One region of the Bradyrhizobium sp. NDS-1 genome, then DNA from elsewhere that is predicted to be linked to it. Evidence: riboswitches for the same ligand, from Rfam matches in the RefSeq annotation. Region 1 holds a riboswitch; the other holds the start of a gene.
The links. Region 1 has a riboswitch for S-adenosylmethionine ahead of RX330_RS04455 (homoserine O-acetyltransferase MetX). Riboswitches for the same ligand answer to the same signal wherever they lie in the genome.

Region 1 (6,075 bases):
ACTTCCCGATCGGCCCGTGCGGCGGCCGACATCCGCTTTGCGTATCAGAATCCTGATGTGGCGAGATCAAGACGCGTTCTGGAAGATTTTGCGCGCAGGTTAACGGATGTTAGAACTCACATGCGTGAACTGCAGAACGGCATTCCAATGCCGCAACACCCTCAGAGAGAAAACCCGATGCCTTACGCCGTCACGGAGGACAAGTGCCGTCTCTATTTCGAAGAAGCAGGCAGCGGCACGCCGATCATCTTCCTGCACGAATTCGCGGCCGACTACACCAATTGGGAGCCGCAGATGCGCTACTTCTCGCGCGGCCATCGCTGCATCACCTATTCGGCGCGCGGCTACACGCCCTCGGACGTGCCCGAGGGCGAAGTCTACGGCTACACGCATTTCTACAGCGACGCGCTCGCGGTGCTCGATCATCTCGGGATCGAGCGCGCGCATCTCGTCGGCCTGTCGATGGGCGCCTACTCGTCGCTCCAGATCGGATTGAACGCGCCGCAGCGCGCATTGTCGATGACGCTGGCCGGCGTCGGCTCCGGCTCGGAGCTCGAGAACCTCGACGCCTGGCGCCAGCAGTGCCGCGCCAATGCCGAGCAGTTCGAGACGCTGGGATCAGTGGAAGTGGCAAAAGTCACGCGCGAAGCGCCGAGCCGGATTCCCTTCCTGGTGAAGGATCCGCGCGGGCACGCCGATTTCTACGCCGCGCTGGCGCGGCATGACGCGAAGGGATCGGCGCGCACGATGCGCGGCTTCCAGGGCGGACGTCCCTCGATCTACACGATGGCGGATGCGATCAAGAAGGCGACGACGCCGGCGCTGATCATCTGCGGCGACGAGGACGATCTATGCGTTGGGCCGAGCCTGTTCCTGAAGAAGCATCTGCCAGCGGCGGGGCTGGCGATGTTTCCGAAGTCAGGTCACGTGCTCAATCTCGAAGAGCCCGCGCTGTTCAACGAAAGCGTGGAACGCTTCGTGACGCTGGTGGAAGCAGGAAGATGGCCGGCGCGCGATCCGAGGTCGCTGGCTCCGCACTAGCTGTCATTCCGGGGGCGCTCGGAGAGCGAACCCGGAATCTCGAGATTCTCAGGTGCGCAATTGCGCACCATAGTTCGGCACGTCGTGCCGCCCCGGAATGACGGCAAGACTATTTCCCGCCGCCGCGGCTCAGCAGAAACACGCCCTGCTCGCCGAACATGTTCCACACCCACCAGGGCAGGTTCAGCGGCACCGGGCGGCCGTAGAGATCGAGCGCGACCGAACGCTCCATCTTGACGTTGATCTCGTCGCAGAGCTGCACGAAATCCTTGATGGTGCAGAAGTGGATGTTGGCGGTGTCGTACCAGGTCGCCGGCAGGTTCTCGGTGCGCGGCATGTGACCGCCGACCAGGAGCTGGAGCCGCATCTTCCAGAAGCCGAAATTCGGGAACGAGACGATGGCGCGGCGGCCGATGCGCAGCAGGTTCTCCAGCACGACACGCGGCTGCCGCGTCGCCTGCAGCGTCTGCGACAGGATCACGTAGTCGAAGGCGTCATCCGGATAATTGACGAGGTCGGTGTCGGCATCGCCCTGCACCACAGCAAGACCCTTGGCCACGCAGCGGTTGACGCCCTCGCGCGACAGCTCGATGCCGCGGCCGTCGATGCCGCGGGTCTCCAGCAGTTGAAGCAGATCGCCCTCGCCGCAGCCGACGTCGAGCACCTTCGAGCCCGGCTTGACCATCTCGGCGACCAGCCGATGATCCGCGCGAAAATCACCGGACTGCCCGGTCGCAACGCCGCCGAGCGGCAAGACCTCCTGCACCGACATGCTAGCTACCCTTCAGTCCGCGGGCCTTGCCTGCCGATTGCAGGAAGGCGCGGGAGATGTCGAAGAATTCGGGAACGTCGAGCAGAAAGGCGTCATGCCCGCGATCGGTCTCGATCTCGGCGAACGACACCCGCGCGCTCGAAGCGTTCAGCGCGTGCACCAGCGCGCGCGATTCCGAGGTCGGGAACAGCCAGTCGCTGGTGAAGGAGACGACGCAGAAGCGGGTCTTGATATCGGCGAACGCCTTCGCGAGCACGCCGCCATGGTCGGCTGCGATGTCGAAATAATCCATCGCGCGCGTCAGATAGAGGTAGGAATTGGCATCGAACCGCTCGACGAAGGAGGAGCCCTGGTAGCGCAGATAGGACTCGACCTGGAAGTCGGCATCGAACGAGAAGGTCGGCAGCTCGCGGTCCTGCATGCGCCGGCCGAACTTGCGATGCAGCGCTGCATCCGAGAGATAGGTGATGTGCGCCGCCATGCGCGCCACCGCGAGCCCGCGATGCGGGTGGATGCCGTGATCGGCATAGCCGCCGCCGTGCCAGTCGGGATCGGCCATCACCGCCTGGCGGCCGAGCTCGTGGAAGGCGATGTTCTGCGCCGAGTGCCGCGTCGCGCAGGCAATCGCCAGCGCGGAGAACACACGGGCAGGATAAGCGGCGGTCCATTGCAGCACCTGCATGCCCCCCATCGAGCCGCCGACGACCGCGAACAGCGCGTCGATGCCGAGCCGGTCGATCAGCATGGCCTGCGCGCGCACCATGTCGGGGATGGTGATGACAGGGAAATCCAGGCCCCAGACCTTGCCGGTTGCAGGATTGATCGACGCGGGCCCGGTCGAGCCCATGCAGCCGCCGATCACGTTGGAGCAGATGATGAAGTAATGCTTGGGATCGATGGGGCGGCCGGGGCCGACCAGCGTCTCCCACCAGCCGGGCTTGCCGGTGACGGGATGCACGTTGGCGACATGCTGATCGCCGGTCAGCGCATGGCAGATCAGAATGGCATTGGAGCGATCGGCGTTGAGCTCGCCATAGGTCTGGTAGGCGATCTGGAACGGGGTGAGATCTACGCCGCAATCGAGCCGCAGCGGCTGCTCGGTGCCGAAATGCGCGACCTGCGAGCTCGGATGATCCACCTCGTGCGACCGCTCGTCAGCGCTGATCGCAGGACTCGGTATCGACTTGACGCCACCCATCTGACCATCGACCTCGTTTGCGATCGAACCTCGATCGCCACTTGCATCAGGCCATGAAAAACCCGGCCTGAACGATAGGTTCGGCCGGGATCGAAAGCGTCCCCGGCCTGTTTAGCGAGTTTTTTAACGTGGCTGCAAGCCGGCCGGCTCAAATGACCACGGAACGGGCAAACGCTACCGTCTTGGGCGGTTTTCGTCAAGTCGCGGACCGGATCGGGCTGATTGGTCTCCGTCGCGCGGGCCAAAAAGGACGTCATTTCTCTTTGCTTTCGCCGCCCCGACTGCCTAATCAGGATATCCCCCATCGGAACGATCGACAGTCCAAGCCATGTCCCAACGTCCGCCCGCGCCACCATCGCTGCAGGAACTTCGCAAGGAGATCGACGCGATCGACGAGGGCATGCATCGCCTGCTGATGCAGCGCGGCGACATCATCGACCGCCTGATCCAGGTGAAGCAGACCCAGGAGGTGGGCTCGGCGTTCCGTCCGGCGCGCGAGGCCGCCATGATGCGCGAGCTCGTGCAGCGTCATCGCGGCATCCTGCCGCTCGACACGGTCGAGAGCATCTGGCGCGTCATCATCTCGACCTTCACTTATGTGCAGGCGCCGTTCTCGGTGCATGCCGACGTCTCGGTGAGCGAGCCTGCGATGCGCGATTCCGTGCGCTTCAATTTCGGATTCACCGTGCCCTACGTCGCGCATTTCAGCGCGCAGGCCGCAGTCGAAGCGGTGGCGAAGTCCAAGGGCGATTTGGCGCTGGTCTCGGCCACGTCCAGCCGCACGCCGTGGTGGCTGGAGCTGGAAGCGGACGGCGCGCCGAAGATCATCGCGCGGATGCCCTTCATCGAGCGTGCCGACCATCCTGCAGCCCTGCCGGTGTTCGCGATCTCGCGCGTCGCCGATAGCGCCCTGGTGACGGAGGTCGAGACCTTCAGCGTGCGCGTCTCGGGGTGGAACGCCGAGGTCGCGCGCGCCCTGTCGCCGCTCGCCGAGATCGTGGCGGTGCCCGATACCGCCTTCGACGGCGCGGCATTGCTGGTCTCGGTCACGGGTGCGACCAGCATCGACAAAATCAGGGCTGCCCTGATCGAGGCGGGGGCCTCGGTGCGCTCCACGGCCCTCGTCGGCAGCCACGCAACGCGCTATACGGTGCCCCCGACCGGGGCGAAATCGTAAACCGCGCGCCGCGCCCCGCCATTTTCGGAGTTGAAGATGTCCCGCCCCGTGCCGAATCCCGGCATTCTCGATATCGCGCCCTACACGCCCGGCAAGAGTCCGGTCGCCGAGCCGGGCCGCAAGGTGTTCAAGCTCTCCGCCAACGAGACGCCGTTCGGGCCCTCGCCCAAGGCGATCGAGGCGTTCAAGCGCGTAGCGGACCATCTGGAGGATTATCCGGAAGGCACTTCGCGCGTACTGCGCGAGGCGATCGGCCGCTCCTTCGGACTCGATCCCAACCGCATCATCTGCGGCGCCGGCTCGGACGAGATCCTCAATTTGCTCGCCCACACCTATCTCAGCCACGGCGACGAGGCGATCTCGACCACGCACGGCTTCCTGGTCTACCCGATCGCGACCATGGCGGTCGGCGCCAAGAACGTGGTCGCGCAGGAGACCAACCTCACCTGTGACGTCGACGCCATCCTGAAAGCCGTGACGCCGAAGACAAAGCTGGTCTGGCTTGCAAACCCCAACAATCCGACCGGGACCTATGTGCCGTTCGACGAGGTCAAGCGGCTGCGTGCCGGCCTCCCCTCGCACGTGCTGCTGGTGCTCGATGCCGCCTATTGCGACTACGTCTCCCGCAACGATTACGAAATGGGAATCGAGCTCGTCGCCACCACCGAGAACACGGTGGTGACGCACACTTTCTCGAAGATCCACGGCCTCGCCGCGCTGCGCATCGGCTGGATGTTCGGCCCCGAGCACATCATCGACGCGGTCAACCGCATCCGCGGCCCGTTCAACGTGTCGACGCCGGCGATGTATGCCGCGGTCGCCGCGATCGAGGACACCGCGCACCAGGCGATGTCGAAGCAGTTCACCGAGACCTGGCGCAATTGGCTCACCGAGGAGATCGGCAAGCTCGGGCTGAAGGTGACGCCGAGCGTCGCCAATTTCGTGCTGATCCACTTCCCGACCGACAAGGGCAAGACGGCCGACGACGCCGACGCCTTCCTCACCAAGCGGGGCCTCGTGCTGCGCGGCTTGAAGAACTACGGCCTGCCGCATTCGCTGCGCATGACCATCGGCACCGAGGAAGCCAACCGTCTCGTGGTCGAAGCCTTGCGCGACTTCACGGCCGGCAAATGAGCGCGGATCCGCACTTCCAGCGTGTCGCGCTGATCGGTTTCGGCCTGATCGGCGGCTCGATCGCGCGCGCTGCGAAGCTTCAGGGCCTGGCCGGCGAGATCGTCACCACCGCGCGCTCGGAGAAGACGCGCGCGCGTGTGCTCGAGCTCGGCATCGTCGACCAGGTCGTGGCAACGAATGCGGAAGCGGTGAAGGATGCCGATCTCGTCATCCTCTGCATTCCCGTCGGGGCCTGCGGACCTGTGGCCCAGGAGATCGCCGCGCACCTGAAGCCCGGGGCTATTGTCTCCGACGTCGGCTCGGTCAAGGGCGCCATCGTCAGGGACATGGCGCCGCATCTGCCGAAGTCGGTTCATTTCGTGCCGGCCCACCCAGTGGCGGGCACCGAGCATTCGGGGCCGGATTCAGGCTTCGCCGAGCTCTTCATCAACCGCTGGTGCATCCTCACCCCGCCGGAAGGGGTCGATGCCGCGGCCACCGATCGCCTGCGCGCGTTCTGGGCGGCGATGGGCGCCAAGGTCGAGATCATGACGCCGGATCATCACGATCTCGTGCTCGCGATCACGAGCCATCTGCCGCATCTGATCGCCTACACCATCGTCGGCACCGCCGACGAGCTGGCGCAGGTGACGGAATCCGAGGTCATCAAGTTCTCCGCCGGCGGTTTTCGCGATTTCACCCGCATCGCTGCCTCCGACCCGACGATGTGGCGTGACGTCTTCCTCGCCAACAAGGAAGCCGTGCTGGAGATGC
Region 2 (6,075 bases), 1.2 Mb from region 1:
AGCAGGAATTCGAGCCGGGCGCCGATGCCGTAGCCGGCGAGGATCGCGGTGCCGAACTGCGCCAGCATGTGGGTGAAGATCGAGATCGTCAGCACCGATTGCAGCGGCGAGAAGCAGGCGATGGCGCCGACCTTGAGGATGTCGAAAAACATCGCCCATTGGATCCGCAGGCCGCGCAGCCTCAAGGTGACACGCGCACGACCCGAGAACAGGTACCAGCCCATGATGCCGATGCTCATGCAATAGGCGATCAGCGCGCCGGCCGCGACGCCGCGCATGCCGAACTGCGGCACGGGTCCGAGGCCGAGACCGAGCGTGCCCCCGAGCACGATCTGCCATGCCGCGGAGTTGAGGATGAGGAACGACGGCAGCTTCATGTTGCCGGTGCCGCGCAATACGCCGGCCATGGTGTTGAGCAGCCAGGGCAGCACGGCGCCGCCGAAAAACACCTCCGTATAGGCGACCGCATGCATCAGCACATCGCCGCGGCCGCCGAGCATTTCCAGCACTGTCGGCCCGAAGATCAGCATCCCCAGCATGAAGACGAGGCCGAAGCCGATGCCGATCAGCAGCGCATGCATCGCGAGCGTGCCGGCGCGCTCGCGATCGCCGGCGCCGAGCGCGCGCGCAATGGCGGAAGCCACCGCACCGCCCATGGCCCCGCCCGACATCGTCATGGTCAGGATGATGGCCGGGAACACCAGCGCCATCGCCGCCAGCGCCTCGACGCCGAGCCGTCCGATATAGGAGGTCTCCGCGATCACCGTACAGGTGCCGGCCGACAGCGCGATGACGTTGGGCCAGGCGAGGCCGAGCAGCGTGCGCAGGATCGGCCCGTCCGTCAGCGCGCTTCGCACCGGCGGTGGAGGCGGCGGCAGCGGACGCTCTTGCTCATCGACCGGGATCTCGGCGATGTCGGACATATCCTCTCCGGGGCATGAGCGCTCTTCGCGGCGCGGCAATGCGTAGGTGTGACAATCAATTTGTTCGCGCACAGGCGCGGCGGAGGCTTGTTAGCACGGCGTGGAGCAATTCCTCCTGCGCCAGATGCAGGCGTGCCCTGCGGCAGCGCATTCCGATGGGTGAAGCTATTCGATCGTCCAGACCAGCGGCGGACGACCGCCGACGGCGGGACGCAGATGCACGGCGATATGCCGCCCGCAACCCGCAGCCAGGCCTTCGAACAATCCCGCCAGCACCCTGGCGCAAGCGGGATGATAGTCGGCGACGTCATCCATCAGCTTCCAGCTCTGCTGGCGGAGTTCGAACGCGTTTTCGGATCGCGTCGTCTCGACAGCGTCGTCCTGCGCTGCAAATATCGCGCCCAGGAACGAGGCGAACGTGCTCGCACCGCCGCGGTCCATCGCCAGCGCGGCGGCGACGTCGTCGAAAGACTGCATGCCGATCAGCTTGCCGGTGAGGTGCAGCAGGTAGCCGGCGTCTTCCGGGCCGAACAGCTGCACCATCACGGGCGCGGCGGTGCGCACATATTCCATCGCGTAGTTGCGATAGGCCTTCTCCAGGCGCGGTTTCGGCCAGCTTGCCACCGGCAAAGCCGGCGCGGCTTTCGCATCGAACAGCGGCGCTTCGAGGTGACGTGCGAAGACGAGCCGCTGATCGAGCTCGAGCGGATGATCGTATTGATGGTAGTAACCTTCCAGTCCGTCCTGGCCGTCGACACTCTGCTTGGTGCAGACGAAGCCGAGACGGAGGTCACCGAGGGCTGCGCCATTGTTGGCGTGCCAGCCGCGCAGCATCGCGCGGGAGACCTCGCCGGGCACGCCGCAGATCGCCGTGCCCTTCCAGATCCAGCGTGGCGGCGGATAGCGGATCCAGGCCTTGGTGTCGCTCTCGTACATGTACTCGACATGCACGCCGCCGATCCAATTGGAGAGATAGTGATACTGCGCAGCCGCCACCGCCGGCGGCAGATGATCGATGCCGAGCTTTTGCAGGCCCGGCAGGAAGCGCTCCTGCTGCTGGCGGCGGAACACGCGAAAGACGAACTCCGCCGCATCGGCCGTGCCGCGTCGCGTGACGACGGTGAGAATGAGCCCGGTGAAGTAGGCGTGGTAGAGGTCGGCGACCGCGCGCCAGCGCTTCCATTGAGCTTCCTGCGCGGGGTCCGATGCGGCGGTCATGTTCACTCCCGATCGTTGTCTTGATCGAGTGTGTCACTGCGCCTTCAGGCAAGCAACATGACGCCCAAGCAGAGCGCCCTGCGTGACCGCCAACCAATTCCGCATCACGAAGTTTGCGGCGGCGTCCTGGCCGCGCGCTCGCGCTCGACCCGTTCGGTGACGTCGCGCGCCATCGCCACGGATCCGAGCACATTGCCGCCGGAATCGCGCACCAGCGCGAAGGTCATCTCGATGTAGAGCTTGCGTCCGCTCTTGTGTTGCGCGCGGGTCAGCGTCGGCCTGCCCGCCAGCTTCATCGCGCCGCTGGCGAGCGCCGCCTCGAAGCCCTTCCAGTGCGCCGCGCGGAGATGTTCGGGAATGATCAGATCGAGATTCTGGCCGAGCGCTTCCGCAGCGGTGAAGCCGAACAGGGCCGTTGCTGCGCGGTTCCACCGCATGATCGTGCCGTCGCGATCCGAATAGATCAGCGCATCCGCAACGTCTTCGGCGATCTTGGCGTCGAGCTCGGATTGATTGCTCATGTCGGCACCTCGTAGCCTGGATCGAGTGAAACGCAATCCGGGCTACAGGATCGCGCTACACCCGGAAATGCTTCGAAAGTTTGAGGCCCTGAGCCTGGTAGTTGGAACCGATGCGCTGGCCGTACATCGCGTCTGGACGCGCCAGCATCCTCTCGTAGACCAGGCGGCCGACGATCTGGCCATGCTCCAGGATGAACGGCACTTCGCGCGAGCGCACCTCCAGCACCGCGCGCGATCCGAGCCCGCCGGCACCGGCATAGCCGAAGCCGGGATCGAAGAATCCGGCATAGTGCACGCGGAATTCGCCGACCAGCGGATCGAACGGCACCATCTCCGCGGCGTAGTCGGGCGGCACCTGCACGGCTTCCTTCGAGGCCAGGATGTAGAACTCGCCGGGATCGAGGATCAGGCTGCCGTCGGGACGTGCCGAGATCGGCTCCCAGAAATCCTCGACCGCGTAGCCGGAGCGACGATCGACGTCGACGACGCCGGTGTGGCGCTTGGCGCGATAACCGACGAAGCCGCTGCCTTTCTCGCCGGACAGATCGACGGAGACGGCGACGCCGCCGGAGAGATCGGCATCGTCGATGTCGACGAGGCGCTCGGCGGCATGCAGGCCATCGAGCTCGTCGGCATTGAGGATGGCGTCACCGGTGCGGAAGCGCACCTGGCTGAGGCGCGAGCCCTCGCTGACCAGCACCGGAAACGTCTTCGGGCTGATCTCGGCATAGAGCGGGCCGTGATAGCCGGCGCCGATCATGTCGAAGCGGCGGGTGCCGTCGGCGATCACGCGGGTGAAGACGTCGAGCCGGCCGGTGGAGCTCTTCGGGTTCGCGGCCGCGACGATCTCCGGCGGCAGCGCGAGGCTTTCCAGGAGCGGCACGATGTAGACGCAATTGGTCTCCAGCACCGCGCCGTCGGCGAGGCTGAACTCGTGCAGCTTCAATTCGTCGATGCGCTCGGCCACCGTGGCGCCGGGACCCGGCAGGAAGCTGGCGCGGACGCGGTAGGCGATGTCGCCGAGGCGCAGGTCGAGGCTCGCCGGCTGGATCTGGCTCTCGACGAAGTCGTAGGCGGGCAGGATGAGGCCCGCGTCCGCCATCGCCGCGATCATGCGGTCGGGCAGGATACCATTGGCGTCGGGCGCGACCGTAAACGTCAACCGGGGATCCTCATCAGGGGTCAAATGCATCCGGACATGCGGGAAATACAAGCCTTTTACGGCTATCCGATGGACGCCTTGACGGAAAGGGCATTGCGGAATATGAGCATCACTTATCCCGTGGTGATTTGAGCCGGCCGGCTTGCAGCCACGTTAAATAAGTCGCTAAACAGGCCGGGGACCTCTGTGATCCCGGCCCGTGGAGATATCCAGGCCGGTTTTTTTGTGACCGTTTTCGACGAAGCGGTCACGTCGGAGGGTCCTATGTCGAAGTCGCCTGCTGCTTACCGTCCCGAAACCCGCCTGGTCCATTCCGGCACCCTGCGCTCGCAATATGGGGAGACGTCGGAGTCGCTGTTCCTGACGCAAGGCTACGTCTACAACAGCGCCGAGGAATGCGAGGCGCGGTTCAAGGGCGAGGATCCGGGCTTCATCTATTCGCGCTATTCCAATCCCACCATCGCGATGTTCGAGCGCCGCATGATCGAGCTCGAGGGAGCCGAAGCCGCCCGCTCGGCGGCAACTGGCATGGCCGCGGTGACGACCGCGATCCTGGCGCCGCTCAAGGCCGGCGATCATGTCGTGGCTTCCCGCGCGCTGTTCGGCTCCTGCCTCTATGTCATTCAGGACCTGCTGCCGCGCTACGGCATCGAGACCACGCTGGTCGACGGCCTCGATCTCGACCAGTGGCAGCGCGCGGTGCGGCCGAATACCAAGACGTTCTTCCTGGAGAGCCCGACCAATCCGACGCTCGACGTGCTCGACATTCCCGGCATCGCCGAGATCGCGCACAAGGGCGGCGCGCGGCTCGTCGTCGACAACGTGTTCGCGACCCCGATCTGGCAGAGCCCGCTCGCGCTGGGCGCCGACGTCGTGGTCTATTCCGCGACCAAGCATATCGACGGCCAGGGCCGCTGCCTCGGCGGCATCATCCTGTCCTCGGAAGCCTTCATCGCCGAGCACATCCACAATTTCATGCGCCAGACCGGCCCGTCGATCTCGCCGTTCAACGCCTGGGTTCTGCTCAAGGGCCTGGAGACGCTCAGCGTGCGCGTGCGCGCGCAGACCGATACCGCGGCGCGCATCGCCAAGGTGCTGGCGAGCCATCCGAAGATCGCGCGGCTGGTCTATCCCGGCCGCGCCGATCATCCGCAAGCGGCGTTGGTGAAAAAGCAGATGCGCGGCGGCTCGACGCTGGTCGGCTTCGAGGTCAAGGGCGGCAAAGCGGCTGCGTTCCGCGTGCTCAACGAGCTCAAGCTCGCGCGAATCTCGAACAATCTCGGGGACGCCAAGAGCCTGGTCACGCATCCGGCGACCACGACGCATCAGCGCCTGAAGCCGGAAGACCGCGCCGCCCTCGGCATCGGCGAAGGCTTCATCCGCTTCTCCGCAGGGCTCGAGCATGCAGACGATCTGATCGAGGATCTGACCGCCGCGCTGGAGAAGGCGTAAGGGCTTCGTAGGGTGGGTTAGCGCAGCGTAACCCACCTTACAGCACCGTCTCACATCGGCCGATACGTCCGCACGTCCGCCGGCACGTTCACGCCCAGCTTGATCTGGCCGACGGAGCGGATGATGTCGTCGGCAAGCAGTTGGGCGAAGCAGGCATAGCCCCAATCGTTCATGTGCAGCCCGTCGGCAATGACGAAGCTCTCGACCGGGATCGACTGGTTCTCGTGCCAATCCCGCATCACCTCGAAACGGGGGAAGATGCCGACCTTGCGGAGCTCGGCAACATTGCCGAGCAGCTTGATCATCTTGCCGGCGCTCTCCTTGCGCTGGTTGACGGCCGGCGAATATTGCGGATCGACCAGCACGATGTCGGTGCCACCGGCGGCCTGAATGCGGCTGATGCCGTCCTCGACCAGCTTGGCGGTCTCGCCGGGATCGAGATTGCGCAGTACGGCGTTGGTGCCGACCTGCCAGATCACGAGATCCGGATGAGTATCGATCACCTGCGTCTGCAGGCGCTTCATCATCTCGGGGGCGTCCTCGCCGCCGACGCCGGCATTGACGACGGTGATGTCGGCGCTCGGATAGTGCCGGCGCAGCTGCGCGGCAAGACGGTTCGGATAGTTGAACTCCGGCGAACTCGCCCCGAATCCCTGCGTCGAGGACGAGCCGAATGCGACGATGACCACGGGCTGGCCCGCGGCGAGCTTGCCTGCGACATGCGGCAGCGTGCCCATCGCCTTCGCACCGCCCTTTGGCGGAAGGCAGGGTACGCGGCTGAAAATGTCGGCGGCGGACT

Region 2: it holds a riboswitch for S-adenosylmethionine, as region 1 does, so the genes downstream of both, RX330_RS34415 (O-succinylhomoserine sulfhydrylase) here and RX330_RS04455 (homoserine O-acetyltransferase MetX) in region 1, are expected to answer to the same signal.

Annotation. Positions count from the first base shown of each region.
Region 1 is NZ_CP136628.1:948,852-954,926, reverse strand. It holds partial or broken gene RX330_RS35680 (hypothetical protein) at 1-103, shown strand, start outside; gene RX330_RS04465 (alpha/beta fold hydrolase) at 178-1,041, shown strand; gene metW (methionine biosynthesis protein MetW) at 1,151-1,813, opposite strand; gene RX330_RS04455 (homoserine O-acetyltransferase MetX) at 1,815-3,011, opposite strand; SAM riboswitch at 3,102-3,181, opposite strand; gene RX330_RS04450 (chorismate mutase) at 3,340-4,188, shown strand; gene hisC (histidinol-phosphate transaminase) at 4,225-5,322, shown strand; gene RX330_RS04440 (prephenate/arogenate dehydrogenase family protein) at 5,319-6,075, shown strand, end outside.
Region 2 is NZ_CP136628.1:7,350,418-7,356,492, forward strand. It holds gene RX330_RS34395 (MATE family efflux transporter) at 1-923, opposite strand, end outside; gene RX330_RS34400 (hypothetical protein) at 1,089-2,141, opposite strand; gene RX330_RS34405 (PAS domain S-box protein) at 2,246-2,662, opposite strand; gene RX330_RS34410 (2'-deoxycytidine 5'-triphosphate deaminase) at 2,718-3,854, opposite strand; SAM riboswitch at 3,935-4,014, shown strand; gene RX330_RS34415 (O-succinylhomoserine sulfhydrylase) at 4,089-5,276, shown strand; gene RX330_RS34420 (SGNH/GDSL hydrolase family protein) at 5,327-6,075, opposite strand, start outside.